Regions from separate parts of the Mesorhizobium sp. M2E.F.Ca.ET.209.01.1.1 genome, predicted to be linked through region 4. Evidence: riboswitches for the same ligand, from Rfam matches in the RefSeq annotation. Region 4 holds a riboswitch; each other region holds the start of a gene.
The links. Region 4 has a riboswitch for cobalamin ahead of bluB (5,6-dimethylbenzimidazole synthase). Riboswitches for the same ligand answer to the same signal wherever they lie in the genome.
Positions count from the first base shown of each region.

Region 1: it holds a riboswitch for cobalamin, as region 4 does, so the genes downstream of both, EN852_RS06700 (DUF1636 family protein) here and bluB (5,6-dimethylbenzimidazole synthase) in region 4, are expected to answer to the same signal.
Region 2: it holds a riboswitch for cobalamin, as region 4 does, so the genes downstream of both, EN852_RS11430 (CbtB domain-containing protein) here and bluB (5,6-dimethylbenzimidazole synthase) in region 4, are expected to answer to the same signal.
Region 3: it holds a riboswitch for cobalamin, as region 4 does, so the genes downstream of both, EN852_RS26510 (aromatic ring-hydroxylating dioxygenase subunit alpha) here and bluB (5,6-dimethylbenzimidazole synthase) in region 4, are expected to answer to the same signal.

Region 1 covers NZ_SADP02000003.1:102,743-106,946, forward strand. Annotated here, with positions in the region: gene cobN (cobaltochelatase subunit CobN) at 1-306, opposite strand, end outside; gene cobW (cobalamin biosynthesis protein CobW) at 324-1,361, opposite strand; gene EN852_RS06700 (DUF1636 family protein) at 1,364-1,786, opposite strand; cobalamin riboswitch at 1,826-2,033, opposite strand; gene EN852_RS06705 (winged helix-turn-helix domain-containing protein) at 2,064-3,263, opposite strand; gene EN852_RS06710 (NADH-quinone oxidoreductase subunit A) at 3,598-3,963, shown strand; gene EN852_RS06715 (NADH-quinone oxidoreductase subunit B) at 3,954-4,204, shown strand, end outside.
Region 2 covers NZ_SADP02000004.1:452,755-456,958, reverse strand. Annotated here, with positions in the region: gene EN852_RS11440 (hypothetical protein) at 1-517, opposite strand, end outside; gene EN852_RS11435 (CbtA family protein) at 524-1,264, opposite strand; gene EN852_RS11430 (CbtB domain-containing protein) at 1,460-1,669, opposite strand; adenosylcobalamin (AdoCbl) riboswitch at 1,671-1,813, opposite strand; gene EN852_RS11425 (histidine phosphatase family protein) at 1,898-2,467, shown strand; gene EN852_RS11420 (PilZ domain-containing protein) at 2,627-2,899, shown strand; gene EN852_RS11415 (DUF6428 family protein) at 3,141-3,662, opposite strand; gene EN852_RS11410 (metalloregulator ArsR/SmtB family transcription factor) at 3,705-4,055, shown strand; gene EN852_RS11405 (MIP/aquaporin family protein) at 4,090-4,204, shown strand, end outside.
Region 3 covers NZ_SADP02000017.1:75,844-80,047, forward strand. Annotated here, with positions in the region: gene ugpC (sn-glycerol-3-phosphate ABC transporter ATP-binding protein UgpC) at 1-928, shown strand, start outside; gene EN852_RS26500 (DUF680 domain-containing protein) at 1,006-1,236, opposite strand; gene EN852_RS26505 (DUF680 domain-containing protein) at 1,308-1,514, opposite strand; cobalamin riboswitch at 1,997-2,199, shown strand; gene EN852_RS26510 (aromatic ring-hydroxylating dioxygenase subunit alpha) at 2,308-3,555, shown strand; gene EN852_RS26515 (hybrid-cluster NAD(P)-dependent oxidoreductase) at 3,576-4,204, shown strand, end outside.
Region 4 covers NZ_SADP02000002.1:432,403-436,606, reverse strand. Annotated here, with positions in the region: gene EN852_RS05535 (DUF2277 domain-containing protein) at 1-95, opposite strand, end outside; gene EN852_RS05530 (exodeoxyribonuclease VII small subunit) at 135-386, opposite strand; gene EN852_RS05525 (histone deacetylase family protein) at 390-1,316, opposite strand; cobalamin riboswitch at 1,432-1,609, shown strand; gene bluB (5,6-dimethylbenzimidazole synthase) at 1,652-2,383, shown strand; gene EN852_RS05515 (hypothetical protein) at 2,384-3,367, opposite strand; gene EN852_RS05510 (TetR/AcrR family transcriptional regulator) at 3,498-4,091, opposite strand.

The sequences.
Region 1 (4,204 bases), on a different contig from region 4:
CGCGGCGAGCTGGTCGCAGCCGTAGCGCCACCAGTCGTAACCGCCGAGGATGCGGACGAGGATTACCTTGGCATGGCGGGCGACGCTGTCGATCCACAGGTCGACCGACATCGGGTGGCGGAGATCGCGCAGCGCCGCCAGCCGCATCGAGGGCAGCCGCTCCGCATCGGCCTTCCAGGCGGCGGCGAGGCCGGCGAGATCGCTGTCGGTGAAGGACAGCGCCACGACATCCGCAGGCGTCTGCCTGAGGTCGACAGGCTCGGCGAGATCGTCGAGCGAAGCGGATGTGGTGGCGAGGATATGCATCGCAGCCCGGATTTCCCTCAGCCGGCGAGGATACGCTCGATTGCCGGGCGGTTCAGCCCCTTGAGGCCGATGACGACGAGCCGCGAGCGGCGGTCGTCCTCGGCGGTCCAGGCACGGTCGTAATAGTGATTGACGCGCGGGCCGACAGCCTGGAGCAGGAGCCGCATCGGCTTGCCGCCGACCTCGACGAAGCCTTTGACGCGCAGCACGTTCTCCTGCTCGGCGGCTACAGCGACGCGCTTGGCCAGTTCGTCCGGATTGGCGATCGACGGGATATCGATGACGAAGGAGTCGAAATCGTCATGCTCATGGTCGAGCTCGTCGTCGTGATGGGTCTTGCGGTTCTCGATATCGTCCTCGACGGCAAGGCCGAGGCCGAGCAGCACGGACGGATCGACCTTGCCCTGCGCGGTCGGTACGACTTTCACGGCGCGCGCGACGTGTTCGCCGATGACGGCATTCGCGCGCTCAGAGCCCGCCGCATCCATCAAATCGCTCTTCGACAGGATGATCAGGTCGGCGCAGGCGATCTGGTCCTCGAAGACCTCCTCGACCGGATCGTCATGGTCGAGCGTCACGTCCGCCGCGCGCTGCGCCTGGAGGGCATCCATGTCGGAGGCCACGCGGCCGTCGGCCAGTGCCGGGCCGTCGACCACGGCGACGACGCCGTCGACCGTGACGCGGCTCTTCACCGTGGGCCATTGGAAGGCCTGGACCAGCGGCTTCGGCAGAGCGAGGCCGGAGGTCTCGATCAGGATGTGGTCGACTTTCGGCGTGCGGGACAGGATTTGGTCGAGCGCCGGCACGAAATCGTCGGCGACGGTGCAGCAGATGCAGCCATTGGCGAGCTCGACAATGTTTTCCTCCGGGCAGGTGTCGACGCCACAGCCCTTCAGGATCTCGCCGTCGATACCGACATCGCCGAATTCGTTGACGATGATCGCCAGCCGCTTGCCCTTGGCGTTTTCCAGCAAGTTGCGGATCAGCGTCGTCTTGCCGGCGCCGAGGAAGCCGGTGACGACGGTGCAGGGCACGCGGGAAACGGAAGCGTTCATGGTTAGTCCTTCATGTCGAGGGGAGGGATGCGGGCAACCAGGCCGCGTTTGAGGGAATCGGGCCGGCCGCGCCAGGGGATGAGGCCGTCGGTCGAAGTGGCGAAGAGCTTTGCGCCGGCGACGAGGTCGGCGCCGCTGGTCGTCTCCAGATCGCCGAAGACGTAGCTCCAGCAGCCGTCGCGCAGCAGCGCCGCGCTCAGCCGGCGCTTGCAATTGCCAAGGCATTCGACGGTGCGGATGCGGATGTTTTCGCCCGATGCGGCACAGCGTGTGTCTTCGGCCAGCAGCGCGCCGGCGCGCGGATGGGCGTCCGAGCCGGTCTCGTCGCGGCAGGACGAGCAGACGATGACGGTCACGCCAGCCAAAGCGTCGGGCTCGGACGAAATGTCCGCGATATTTGCCGAGAAGCTGCCGTTGCGATCCAAAACCAGGCTCCTTGCCCGGAAAACCCGCCGGGCATTCGGATACTTAAAGTCTCAGACGGCAGGTCTCCTGGCTCGCGGGTCGTCGCCTTGAATGCCGCCTTCCCGGGAACATCCCAGTGGTTTTCGGCCGGGGCTCGTCGCTTACAGTTGCGGGGACAGCCGCGGATTTGGAATTTTTCAACTCCGCACCGCATTCCCTCTTGGCTCCTCCCTTTGCCGGGAGAAGACCGTCTGGGTCAGGATTTAGGCTTACGGCTAGGCGCCTGTCAACGCGTGGCTACGACACCGCGATGTCGGCCAGCGCCGGTCCGAGGTCGCCGGCCGGCGTCACTTCGATCGCCTCCAGGCCAAGCCAGCCCTGCATCTGCTTCAACTCTTCGTAGAGCTGGGCTGCCGTCTCCGGTGGCGCGTCAGCCTCGGCATAGGCTGCATGGACGCGTAGCACGCTGGCCGGGCGGTCGGCGCGGAGGTCGACGCGGGCGACGATGCGGTCGCCGAGCAGAAAGGGCAACACGTAGTAGCCGTATTGGCGCTTTTCGGCCGGCGTGTAGATCTCGATTCGGTAACGGAAATTGAAGAGCTTTTCGGTGCGCGTGCGTTCGAAAACCACGGGATCGAAGGGGGCGAGCAGGGCGCGCGCGTCGATCCGGCGCGGGATGCGCGCGTCCTTATGAAGATAGGCTGTCTTGTCCCAGCCTTCGACCTTGACCGGCAGCAATTCGCCGGCTTCGACCAGTTCCTCGATGCGGTCCTTGGTGTCGCCCGGCGCCAGGCGAAAATAGTCGCGAAGGTCGCCATAGGTGGCGATGCCGTGGGCACGGGCGGAAATGCGCAGCAATTCGCGATGCGCGTCCTCGACCGAGGGCACCGGCAGGTCGAGCACCGCCTGCGGCAAAACGCGCTCGGGCAGATCGTAATAGCGTTCGAAGCCGCGCCGGTAGGCGGTGGTGATGCGTCCGGCCCAGAACAGCCATTCGAAAGCATGCTTGGCCTCGCTCCAGCCCCACCAGCCGCCATTGCCCTTGTGGCCTTCGATATCGGAGGCGGCGATCGGCCCGCGATCGGCCACCTCCTTATAGATCTCGTCGATCATCGCCTTGCGTTCGCGGCCCCATTTGGCGAGGCCGAGATACATCTCGTCGCCCTGCTCGGCGCGCTGCATGCGCCAGCGCATCAAGGGATAGGTCTCGACGGGTAGGAACGAGGCCTCATGCGCCCAATATTCAAAGACCGCGCGCTTGCGGCCCACCGCGGCATTGTCGAGCAGCGCAAGCGGGTAGGGGCCGAGACGCGAATAGAGCGGCATATAATGAGCGCGCACCACCGCACTGACGGAATCGATCTGCAACAGGCCGGTTCGCGAAAGCACACGCGCAAGATGCCGGCGATCCGGAACCCCTCCGGGACGAGGGTCGTTGAACCCCTGTGATCCAAGCGCGATGCGCCTCGCCATGGCGAGCGAGATTTTCTCCTTCATCAAGCTGTCCTTGCCCCGATCGTCCGTTGGATTCTTAGCCGGTGATTCCGGCCATGCTAGCAGGCAAATGGCGGGAGATATGTCAGGAGAGAAAAGTGGAGTAAAAAGTGAAGGAAATCAAACAGGAGCGGATCGGACCAGTTTCTTCCGATAAGGCGTCCAGGGTCGCGATTTGAACAAGGTTTGACTTGCGTCACCGAAACCGCTGCGCTAACCCTCGCCGCGTTGCAGCATGGGCCTCTTAAAACGGTTCAGCGGTTAAACTGTCACGCTTCCGCATCAGAGTTCGTTGCTGTAATCAAAGTGAACTGCCCCGCCGAAGGAAAGCCGCCGCATGAGCGCACTCCTGAGTTCATATCTGCCCATCGTCCTGTTCATCGCCGTGGCGATGGTCGTGGGTTTGGCGCTCATCATAGCCCCCTTCCTGGTGGCGTATCGCAATCCCGATCCGGAAAAGCTTTCCGCCTATGAATGCGGGTTCAACTCGTTCGATGACGCCCGCATGAAGTTCGACATCCGCTTCTATTTGGTGTCGATCCTGTTCATCATCTTCGATCTCGAGGTCGCCTTCCTGTTCCCGTGGGCGGTGTCCTTCTCCAAGCTCGGCATGCTCGGCTTCTGGTCGATGATGGTGTTTTTGGCGGTGCTGACCATCGGCTTTGCCTATGAATGGAAAAAAGGAGCGCTGGAATGGGATTGAACGACAGTTCAGGCACCCTCGTCGCGCCGAAGCCCAAGGGCATTATCGACCCCAACACCGGCAGGCCGGTGGGGGAGGACGATCCCTTCTTCCTCGAAATCAACAATGAACTGGCCGACAAGGGCTTCCTTGTCACCTCGACCGAAGCGCTGATCACCTGGGCGCGCAGCGGCTCGCTGATGTTCATGACCTTCGGCCTTGCCTGCTGCGCGGTCGAGATGATCCACACCTCGATGCCGCG
Region 2 (4,204 bases), on a different contig from region 4:
GCCATCTGGGCTCGATAACCGCGCCGGTGCTGAAGGCCTCGCCGCTGTATTGGCACAGGATCCAGGACGCGCCGCTGCGCACCATGTCGGCGTCGATGTCGGAGATCAGCGCCTTCGCCTCGCGTTCGGCCGCTGGCATCGTCGCCATATAGGCGAGCAGCGCCTTGGCGGTGGCGAGATAGGCGTGGCTGCATTCGTTGAGGGGGCTTTCCTCGTCGCCGAGGCTTCCCGGCATCAGGCCCCACAGACAATAGGTGAATTGCAGATTGCCGTGATTGTAGAGCCGCCGGAAGGCCGGGTCGGTCACGGTCTGGCGCTGGGCGAGGTCGATGATCTGACCACGGTAATGCGCGATCACCGCCATCTGGCCATGCGTGAGGCTGGGGATCTGGATGCCGGGGGGAGGCGGGGCGGATGAGCCGCTATGCGCCTGCGCCGATGCCGCCAGTGAGACCAGCAGGGCTGTCGCCACGAAAAAATTGGCCGCCAGGGCGAGAAACCGTGGCGGCCAACGCATGGGAGTTCAAGCGTAGCGGCGGGCAGGGCCGCGCTGGTCGCGCACCGCGACCACGCGCTCGGCAACCGCGCCGAAGCCGAGCCCGACGACGGTCCATAGCACCAGCTGGATGCCGAGCGAGGCGACGCGGAACTGCCACAGCACCGTCGCCGAGAAGTTTTCCGGCACTTCGTTGATGTCGGGCAGGGCCGCCTTCACCAGCGCGAAGACGACGAGGAAGGCGAGCCCAGCCACGATCGAGGCGTTCCAGGCGCCAAGCCGGGTCCACAGCCGTTGCGCCAGGCCGACCGCCGCCACCATCGCCGCGATCGAGATGACGATCATGATGAAGAACAATTCGGTGCGGTAGGCGATGGTTTCGGGATTGCCGACCGCGGGCGGGTTCGCCGGATATTTGAGGCTCGGCACCACGATAACGGCGAGGAAGCCGAGCAGCGCCAGCAGCGCCGAGGTGCCGCGCGGACCGAGCGAGCCCAACCGGCCATAGGCATAGGCAAAGACCAGCGAGAACAACCCGCCAAGGGCCGCGCCATAGACCAGCACGCCGGTTGCGAGACCGATGCCGGCTTGAACGGCGCGGCTGACCATCTCGGGTTCCGGCGCCTCGCCGGCCGCCTGGGCCTGCTGTTCCTCAAAGGCGATCGCCTTGTCGACCGGCGGCTCGCCATAGACGCGGGCGAAGGCAAACGCCAGAATCCCCGCCACCAGCCCGACAAGCATGCCGCGCAGCAAGAGTTTTCCGACCATGTCAGAGTCCCTTCAAGCAATTCCCGGAAAAATTCGAAGCGTTTTTCCGTTCGGAATTGCGTTAGACCAAAACTCAGAACGGCTCAGCGATGCCGAACCGCTCCAGAGCAATTCCAGGAAAAGTGTGCAACGGTTTTCCGTCCGGAATTGCGTCAGACCAAAACCTGGGACGGTTCAGCCTTCCCCGAACCGCTCCTAGTGGCAGGGGAAGCCGAGCAGGTGGCGGCCGTCATGCACGAATTCGTGCACCGCCGTGCCACGGATCAGCGACGTCGCGCCTTCTTCCGCGCCAACGAAATAGATCATCAGCATCAGCATCAGGCCGGCGAAGATCGCCCAAGGCAGAAGCTCGCGAACCGGAATCGCAACCGGACCGTAGCTGGGGGCGAAGGTGGTGTCGGACATATTGAGCTCCCTTGGGATACTGCGTCCCGTTGATCCAACTATGCTGCGGAATAAGGCCTGACTCTCGGCTGGTGCCGATCACAGTGGCGCGACCGTGCCGGACTCGCACCGGCTTCCAATCCCGTATAGCGCTAAAACACTTGTCAGCACTTCGTTCGCCTGTCAACGACATGTAATGGCCAACGCGGCTTCGCGCGGCCGAAATTCACTGGACCACGGAGTTTTGGGATGTTCGCCCGCCTGACGATGATCGCAAGCGGCGCGACGCAAGCCACGCGCAAGGGCCGCTTCCCGAAGGACGAGGCGCCGGAGCCCAGCGCCTTCGACCGCGCCGGCGCGGTCGCGTCGTCGCTGCGCCGGGCCGACCGCGTCTGGACAAGTCCGGCGCTTGCCGCGCGCAGGACGGCCGAGGCGCTCGGCCTTGACGCGGCGGTCGAGCCGCTGCTTGCCGAGCAGGATTTTGGCCGCTGGGCCGGCAAAAGCTTCGAGGCGATGCAGGCTGAGGACCCGGAAGGCATGGCGGCTTGGTTCTCCGATCCCGACGCAGCACCCCATGGCGGCGAATCGCTTGCCGCGGTGGCCCGGCGGGGTGCTGCGCTGATGGAGCGGCTGGCCGGCGAGAGCGGCCACACCATCGCGCTCACCCATGCCGTGCCGATCCGCGCCGCGATCTTGCATGTGCTGGGCGCGCCGCTCTCCTCGGTCTGGAAGATCGACATCGAGCCGCTGTCGCTCACCGAGTTCCGCAGCGACGGCCGCCGGTGGGTGCTGCATGCGAGCGGGGTTGCCGTCGGCTGAACTGTCGGTTCTTCACATACGCGGATTCTGTCAAGCTTCGACAACCGTGCGGAGGCATATCAAGGCTCGTCGTTTCAGCGATCGCTAACGGAACGGAAACACCTCGCTGTTATGGTGCCGCCCGTGGCGAGGAGAGCCTTGCCTTAGGAGCCGTCGGAAATGGCCAATTATCCCGAGACCGAGCGCCGTCTTCATGCGCGCGAATTCGTGCTCAAGGAAGCCACGATCATTGCCGGGGCCGTCAGGATCGGCTGCTCGGTCAGGAACCAGCACGAGCAGGGCGCGGAATTGCGCGTCGCCGCCGATACGCAGATCCCGGAGCGCTTCCTGCTCGAGGTCCCAGCCGACGATACGACCTATCGCGCCTTGGTGCGGTGGCGGCGCAACGACCGCATCGGCGTGGCGCTCTACAGCAACGCGCCGAAGGACTGACGCGCGGCCCGCCGCTCAGCAATTCGTGACTTGATCCTGCCCGCGCGGCGTGCAACCCGGCACATGGGGAACGCAACCGTGGCGCGTGCGTTCATGAGGGCCGATCAACTGGGACTTCACGCATGAGCAGGACAGCCGTTTGGGTGGCGCTGATCGCTATCGTTCTCGTGGGCCTCTATTTGTTGCAGGCCAATGGCCTGATCAAATTCTGATGCGGCGGGGCGCGGCGCCCTTCGCCGGGTCAGCAGCAGCGGCTTTCTCCGCAGCACGGCTTGCCCGCAACCGCCTGTTCCTTCAGCCAGCGGTCACGCGGCTTGCAGCTCGCCGGCCGCGGCGAAAGCTCGACCTCGATGGCGCCGCCAACGACGCTTGGCTGGGCCGCCCGGTGCAGTTCCATCGGGCGGACGCCGTCGCTGACCTCGAAGGTCAGTTTCGCCGATTGGTCGAGGGCCACGTGATCCGAGACCTTGCGGATGATCGCCGCGAATTTGCCGGCCGGCATATGGACCGGCCCGCCTTCGTCCACGTCCCATAGCTGAACGAAGATCTCCGACCAGGATTCGGGATTCGCCTCGCAATCCAGCGCCGAGAACTGCCCGGCCTTCACCTCGGTGACATGATAGCCTGCTTTAACCGGCCGCCCGTCATAGCGGAAAACAAGCGGCCTGTCCTTGTAATCGGCCAGCGCGCTCAGCAGGTCGCCGATGGTCAGGTCGGAGGGATCGATCGGGTTGGCGTTTTTATGATTGTCAGAAGACAGCATGTCGGCTATTCCTCATTTCAACATTTCAAGGATTATTGAAATATGGATGAACGTCAAGCCCTGATCGCCTTTGGCGCGCTGTCGCAGGAGACGCGCCTGCGCCTGCTGCGCCTGTTGGTCGTCGCCGGGCCGGATGGAATCGCCGCCGGTTCGCTCGCCGAACAGGTCGAGGTCTCGCCCTCCAATGTCAGCTTCCACCTCAAGGAACTGGAACGGTCCGGCCTCGTCACCGCACGGCGCGATGCCCGCTCGATCGTCTACAGCGCCGAATACGACGCGCTGTCCGGGCTGATCCGGTTCCTGATGGAGGATTGCTGCTCGGGCCGCCCGGAAATCTGCGCGCCGGCGCTTGCCGCATCTTGCTGCGCGCCGGGCGAGGGGACCCGGCAATGACCGTCACGCTCCTTGCCCGACCCAGGGTCAACCGATGAACGCTTTCGATCTCTCGCGCCGGTTCGTCGCCGAAGCCCTGGGCACTGGTCTGCTGGTGGCGACGGTTGTCGGTTCCGGCATCATGGCCGAGACGCTGACGCATGACACCG
Region 3 (4,204 bases), on a different contig from region 4:
CGATGGCGAGGTGGTGAACGACGTGCCGCCGTCGAAGCGCGGCATCGCCATGGTGTTCCAGTCCTATGCGCTCTATCCGCACATGACGGTCTACGACAACATGGCCTTCTCTATGAAGATCGGCAAGGAAAGCAAGGCGGAGATCGACAAGCGGGTGCGGCAGGCGGCGGAAATCCTGCAGCTGACCAAATATCTCGACCGCCTGCCCAAGGCGATGTCGGGCGGCCAGCGCCAGCGCGTCGCCATCGGCCGCGCCATCGTGCGCAACCCGAAAGTGTTCCTGTTCGACGAGCCGCTTTCGAACCTTGACGCAGCGCTGCGCGTCGCCACCCGCATCGAGATCGCCAAGCTGAAGGAATCGATGCCGAACACCACGATGATCTACGTCACCCACGACCAGGTCGAGGCGATGACGCTGGCGGACCGCATCGTGGTGTTGAAGGAAGGAGTTGTCGAGCAGGTCGGCACGCCGATGGAGCTCTACAAGCGGCCCGGCAATCTGTTCGTCGCCCAGTTCATCGGCTCGCCGGCGATGAACATATTGCCGGCGAAGATCGAGAAAGCCGGCAACCCGACCGTGGTCAGCCATGTCGGCGACCGCAAGGCGACGGTGCCGATCGCGACGCCTGCCTCGGCGAATGGCGCCGCGGTCAGCTTCGGCGTGCGGCCGGAGGATCTCTTGATCGCCACCGGTTCCGATTACCTCTTCGAGGGCAAGGTCGACTATATCGAGCAGCTCGGCGAGGTTCAGCTCGTCTATATCGATATCGGCCGCGCCGACCTGCCGCTGGTCGCCAAGCTGCCGGGCAATGTCGAGGTCAAGCGCGGAGAGACACTGCGGCTCAACGCCAGCGCCGGCGATCTGCATATCTTCGACGCCGACGGCCATTCCTTCACGCTGCATCGCGAAGAAGCGAAGGCGGCCTGAGCGGACAGAGCCGCCACGGCAAAGAAAAAAGCGGCGGGCCTTGGCCCGCCGCTCCTGTTTTAAATCACGGTCGGCTGTTAACGATTGCCGAAGTGATCGCGGTCGCTGCCCTGCGGCGCCGACTTCTGCGCGTCGCCCGAGTTCAGCAGCTTGTAGACCGGCGAACCGGTGCCGATCGACGAGGTGCGGGTCGTATCCACGGCCGGAGCCGGCTGGTTGACGCCGCTGTTGTTGTAGTTGTCGCTGCCCGCAAAAGCGGCCGTGGAAACGGCCACGAGAGCCGCGGTGGCAAGAACGATCTTTTTCATCTTAGGGACTCCTGAATTTCTTGATCCGACCGAGACGACGGGCAAGCCGGTCGCCGGTTCGACGTCGGCTGTTAGTTGTTACCGAAAAGGTTGCGGTCGGCGCCCGTGGTGACAGGCTTCTGTTCAGCCGGTTCGGACTTGCGGACCGAGGCCGTGTAAGAAGAGTCGACGGTGGCCGCCGGCTGATTGGCAGCCTGCGAGTTGTAATTATCGCTACCGGCAAAGGCGCTGCCCGAAATGGCCAGAAGGGCGGCGGCAGTGAGAACAATCTTTTTCATTTTTGCTACTCCAGTATTTTTATTCCGTCCGTCTAGCGGCGTGTCTTGGGAATGAAATCGCGTCGTTCGGACAGCGCTCATTTGGGTAAGCCGATCGCCGGATTCCAATCACGAAGTTTTTTCGTCTGGACCATGAATCCGCATCTTGAAGTTTTTGATAAGCATGCCTATGACCACATTTTTACTCAGTTTTATCAATGGTTTATGCGATCTATGCAGTTGGCTCACCAAGTGTGTCGGAGCGCCAACGTTCACAGCGCTCTGCACGCACCGTCAACAGAAACGAACCGTTCGGTTCGATTTTAGAATCTGCTAATAGTCACTTTTTGATACTGTTAACCATCCAAGGCCTCCCGAACCTCGTCCCCGGAAGCGGGGGCAAGGCGAAAAAGACGGGAACCGGCACCGTGAATACGGCGTCCATTGTCGCGCCGCATGGATGCGATGTCGTTTTCATGCCGACGGGAAACCGGCTGTCGTGGTTAGATCAGGCCATCTCAGGTGCCGCTTCGTCGCGACGACGCGGAGAATTGGGAAGCCGGTCGAAATCCGGCGCTGCCCCCGCAACGGTGGTGGAGTGAAGTCGCAACGGGAGACCACTGGGCCATGGGCCTGGGAAGGTGTTGCGACTGCCCGCGAGGGCAACTCCAAAGCCCGGAAACCAGCCCGAGACATTTGGAACTCGACTGATCGCGGTGGGCGGTCAAGAGGCGGACGGCGCGCGCCCGGCCCTGCCGGTGGCGGTCGTTCTTCTCCATCACCACCAGTTCAGTCCTTGATGCGAGGACAGGACATGGATGCGCGTAACGACATGCTGAGGCTCCTGCAGAGCCGTAAGCCGGGCTACTCGCTTGAGCAGCCCTTCTATACCGATCCCGATTATTTCAAGCTCGACATGGAGCTGATCTGGTATCGTGACTGGTTGTTCATCGGCCATGATTGCGAGCTGCCGAAACCAGGCAGCTACATCACCGTCCAGGTCGGCGACTATCCGGTGGTGCTGGTCCGCGACCAGAAGGGAAGGATCAACGCTTTCCACAACTCCTGCCGGCATCGCGGCAGCCGCGTGTGCAACACGGACAAGGGCACCGCCGCCAAGCTGGTCTGTCCTTACCATCAGTGGACTTACGAGCTCGACGGGCGGTTGCTGTTTGCGCGCCAGATGGCGGAAGGGTTCGACAAAGGCCAGTTCGGCCTGAAGCCCGTGGCCTGCGAAAGCGTCGGCGGCTACATCTTCATCTGCCTGGCAAAGGAGCCTGCCGACTTCGCGCCCATGCGCGCCATGATCGAACCCTATCTCCTGCCGCACCGGCTGAGCGAGGCGAAGGTCGCGTTCGAATCGACGATCGTCGAGAAGGGCAACTGGAAGCTCGTCTGGGAAAACAACCGCGAATGCTATCATTGCGCCGGCAACCATCCGGAACTGTGCAAGACTTTTCCGGAAGCGCCGACGGTGACAGGCGTGCAAGGCGCCGACAGCGATCCGGAAATGCTTGCGCACTGGGCGAAATGCGAGGCGGCGGGTCTGCCGAGCCGGTTCCGGATCGATCCGGCCGGGCAATACCGCGCAACGCGCGCGCCGCTGCTGCGCGACGCCGTCAGCTACACGATGAGCGGCAAGCGCGCCGTGACGAAAAACCTGTCCGCCGGCGTCGCCACCGACCGTATCGGCACGTTGATGCATTACCACTACCCGACCACGTGGAACCATATCCTCATCGACCACGCCGTCACCTTCCGTGTGCTGCCTATCAGCGCCACCGAGACCGCGGTGACGACGAAATGGCTGGTCCACAAGGACGCGGTGGAAGGCGTCGACTACGATCTGGCAGAGCTCACCCATGTCTGGACCGAGACCAACGATCAGGACCGCCGCATCGTCGAGGAAAACGCGCTCGGCATCCTGTCGCCGGCCTACGAGCCTGGTCCCTATTCCGAGCTGCATGAGGGCGGCGTCATCCAGTTCGTCGAGTGGTACGCCTCCTTCATCGGTCCGCGCCTTGCCGAAGGCGGTCGCCCGGCGCTGCGCAGCGTCGCCTGAAGGCCGAGGAGGTGAATGCGATGACGGATCTCGGCCTCTATCGCCATCTCGACGAGATGGCGCCGTGGAACGACAGGCTGCAGGTGCTGGAAGTGATCGGCGTCAGCGACGAGGCGCCGCAGGTGAAGACGTTCACCTTCCGCTCCGACAATCAGACCTGGTTCCGCTACAAGCCGGGGCAGTTCGTGACGCTGGAATTGCCGACGGCCGACGGACCGCTAATGCGCACCTACACGTTGTCGTCCTCGCCGTCGCGGCCGTTCTCGATCGCAGTGACGGTGAAAGCGCAAGCCGGAAGCGTCGGCACGCGCTGGATGTTCGACAATCTGAAGCCCGGCGTCCATGTGAAGGCCTACGGGCCGGCCGGCGATTTCTCGCTGCACAGCCATCCGGCGGCCAAATATCTGTTCATTTCGGCCGGATCCGGCGTCACACCGATGATGTCGATGCTGCGCTGGCTGAACGACTGCGCGCCCTGGACCGATGTCGGGTTCGTCAACTGCGCGCGCCGGCCGGAAGAGATCATCTTCCGCAAGGAGCTCGAACTGCTCGGCAGCCGCATGCCCGGCCTGTCACTCGGCTTCATGATCGAGGAGCGGTCGAGTCGCGAGGGCTGGTTCGGTCATATGGGCCGCATCGACGCGATCCG
Region 4 (4,204 bases):
CTCAGCTTGCGCACGAATTGCAGCGCCGCGTCATGCACCTCGTCATTGGTCGCCGGCGGCTCGAAATTGGCCAGGGTCTTGATGTTGCGGCACATGGCTTGAACTCCTTACCTTGCTTGCTCTGCCCGCCCAAACTATTCCGCGTCGAGCGGCTCCGTTCCGACCGGCTTGCCGTCGCGCGACAGCCTGATCTTCTCGACCTTGTCCTCGGCCGCCTTCAAGAGCCGGTCGCAATGTGCCTTCAGCGCCTCGCCGCGCTCATAGATCTTGATCGACTGGTCGAGCGGGACGTCGCCGCGCTCCAGATCGTCGACGATCTTCTCCAGCGCGTCGAGCGCCTGCTCGAAGCTCATCGCCTTGACGTCCTCATTGCCTTCCACTGCCATACCCTATCCCTTCATCAGCCGCCCGACATGGGCGGCGACTGAAAATGCCAGTCCCTGCAGATCGTAGCCGCCTTCCAGCAGGCTGACGAGCCTGTTGCCGCTGTGGCGGCCGGCGCGCTCCATCAATTGGCCGGTCGCCCAGTCGAAATCATCCTCGGTCAGGTTGATCTCGGCCAGCGGATCGCGGTGGTGCGCATCGAAGCCGGCGGAAATGATGATCAAATCCGGCGCGAAGGCATCAATGGACGGCAGCACGCGCGACAGGAAAGCGTCACGGAACAGGTCGCTGCCGGTCCGAGGCGCGAGCGGCGCGTTGACGATGTTGCCGGCGCCGGTCTCGCTCTTCGCCCCGGTGCCTGGGTAGAGCGGCATCTGATGCGTCGAGCAATAGAGCACCGACGGGTCGTCCCAAAAGATGTCCTGCGTCCCGTTGCCGTGATGGACGTCCCAATCGACGATGGCGACGCGCTCGGCCTGGTGCTTCTTCTGCGCGTGGCGGGCGGCGATGGCTGCCGTATTGAACAGGCAGAACCCCATCGCGGTGGTCTTTTCGGCGTGATGTCCCGGCGGACGCGCGGCGACGAAGACATTAGAGGCGCGGCCCTCGAAGACGTCGTCGACGGCGGCATTGGCCGCGCCGATCGCTGTCACCGCCGCCTGCCAGCTTTTCGGGCTGGCGCTGGTGTCGGCATCGATCGAGACGATGCCCCTCTGAGGGATCACCGCGCGCACGCGCTCGACGAAGTTCTCGGGATGCGCATAGAGGATGGTTTTCTCATCGCCTTCTGGCGCCTTGACGCGGTCGAGCGCCGAGAACGCCTCGTCGTCCAGCACGCGTTCGATGGCGCGCAGGCGGTCGGGCCGCTCGGGGTGGCCGGGCGGCGTGAGGTGTTCGAGGAAGATCGGGTGCGTGTAGAGACGGGTGGCCATGGCGCCTAATCTAGGCACCTGCGGCCGTAATGACCATGTTTGAAAAGCCGAATGGCTGGGGAAATTGCGCCAGCCCATGTCGTGCGCGCCATTGGCGGGTGCCGAACTTCGCGATAAGGTCATTCCGCTGCCTGGTGCCCGCGACGCGGGAGAATCGGGAACACGGTTGAACTCCGTGGCGTGCCCAACGCTGTGAGGGGGACCGCGCCGGCAAACGCCACTGTCCATGACGGGAAGGCGCCGGAGCGGGACGATCCCGAGCCAGAAGACCGGCCCGGCAGACATGGTCTTCCGCTTGGTCAGGCGGGGGACTGCTTGTCGCAAGGGGAAAAGCGATGACGGCAGCAGCGATCGCCGCGAGCGGCGACGACTTCGACCAATTGGCGCGCGACGCGGTCTATCGGGCAATGTTCACCAGGCGTGACGTGCGCAGCCATTTCACGGCCGACGATCTCGATGACTGTGTGCTGGCGCGGCTTCTCACCGCCGCGCATCATGCGCCGTCGGTCGGCTATATGCAGCCGTGGAACTTCATCGTCATCCGCGATGCCGAGCGGCGCAGACAAGTGCGCGACCTGTTCCTCGCCGCGCGCGAGCAGGAGTTGCCGGCGATCGAGGCGGAGCGGCAGGCGCTCTACCGCAAGCTGAAGCTCGAAGGGATTTGCGAAAGCGCGCTCAACCTCTGCATCACCTGCGACCGGCAGCGCTCGAAGCACTCGCCGCTCGGGCGCTGGCACAATCCGGAGATGGATCTCTACAGCACAGTCTGCGCGGTGCAGAATTTCTGGCTGGCGGCGCGAGCCGAGGGCGTCGGCGTCGGTTGGGTGAGTATCATCGAGACCGAGGCATTGAAGCGGCTTCTCGCGATCCCCGAACATGTCACGCCGATCGCCTATCTGTGCGTCGGCCGCGTCTCGGAATTCGCGCCGAAGCCGGACCTCGAAGCGCATGGCTGGGGCAAGCGCCTGCCGCTGCCGGAACTGGTGATGAGCGAGACGTTCCGCGGCGCCGGCGAGGCGCCGCTCAAATCGGCGATTGAAAGGCTAGGTCGCCAGCCAAGGCCGTGATCAAGCCGCCCGGGGCGTATCCCAGCGCGAGCCGCCGCCGAAGGAGCCCAGCGCCTTGTCGCGCAGTTCCCTGAATTTGGACGAGGCCTCAGCCAGCCGGCGATCCCATTCGGGATTGGGCGTCTGGCCTTCAATGGTTTCGAAATAGACCTGCATCAGCGATGCGATGGCGAAAGGCTCGATGAAGGCGGCCTTGAAGGCCCAGGCAAAGACGATGGCGAGCACGAAGGCCCAGCCGGCAAGCTGTCCCGGCATGACCCACAGGATCGCGGCCGCGGGCGCCAGCATCAACAGGAAGATAACGAAGGATACGCCCCACATGATCACCGCCAGCCAGATGGCGTTCTTGACCATGTGCTTGCCATTCTGCGCGTAGAGCACGACGCCTTGCCGCGCCGTCTCGAAGGGCGAGTTCGAATTGATGCGGATGTTGTAGCCGAGGATGATCTCGTCGACATAGGTCAGAGACAGGCGGATCACCGTGTTGATGAAGCTGACGATACCGCTCAGGCCGGGAATGGGCAGGAAGGCGGCGATGCCGCCGATCAGGCCTGTGATGGCGCGGATGGCGCCCTTGACCAGCTGGTCGACGACGAAAAGGACGTTGGCCTCGGCAAAGCGCTGGGTGACCACTTCCTTGGCATAGGCGATCTGGCCCTGGCCGTCAGGAACGTCATGGCCGTCGATCAGATGCACCATGACGGCGATATGACCCGCTTTCAACACATAAAGGATGTATTCGCGGATCCAGTAGACGGCGATCGACACGACGCCGAAGCCGACCACGCCGCCCCACAGCGCGAAGGACATCGGGCCGTCCGGATCGGTCGAGATATGGCCGACGCCGTAGCCGACACTGGCACCCGTGCCGGTCGCCATGATGTAGGCGACCGTGATGCCGAAATAGACGATCATGCGAAAGACGATAAACGGCCATGTCCGCATCATGATGGACACCGACCTGGCGATGCTGAAGTCCCACATGCCCCGACTCTCCACGCCCTAAGAGTTGGCGCAGGAGGATGCGCTCGCCCCGGCTATTGTCAACCGCGGCAGGGTTGCACCGGCCCGAAACCGGTGCACAACGTGGTGGCTTGGTTACCCAAGCGTGCCCTCAAGGCTTCTTGCGCAGGCCTTCGAGCAGTTGCTTGAAGGCCGCAATCACCTTCTTCGAGGTGGCTTCGGGATCCTTGGAATTGGCGATGCGCTGCGCTGCCTGGCTGCTGGCGCCGTTGATTAGCCGCGCAACTGTCTCGGGATCGACATCGGCGACGACAACCCCTTCCCCCTGCAACGCGGTCAGATGCCCGGTCATCGAGGCGATGCAGGCGTTGGCGTTCGGCCACTGTGCCGGATCGCCGAGCACAGCCGGGCCGTCGCGGAACATGATACGCTGGATTTCCGGCTCCAGCGCCATCTCGATATAGGTGGTGCATTCGTCGACGAAATGCTGCCAGCGGGTCGGCGCCTTCGACGCCACCTCGTTCACCCGCAAGGCCATCTCGCCGTCGATCTCGGCGATCACCGCCTGCAGCAGCCCCTTCTTGTCGCCGAAATGATGGTAGAGCGCGCCGCGCGTCAGGCCGGCCGAGGCAGTGAAATCGTCCATCGAGGCCTCGGCATAGCCGATCGTGCCGAAGGCATGGCGGGCGGCCGCGATCAGCTTGGCGCGCGTCTCGGCGATCATCTCCCTGCGCGGTCTGTGCATGCCCTGGCCCTATTCACATACGCGTCGTATGCCAATTGACATACGCGACGTATGAACTATCTCACATTTATACGCAGCGTATGTAATTATGTTATGTACTCTTGTCGAGGAGC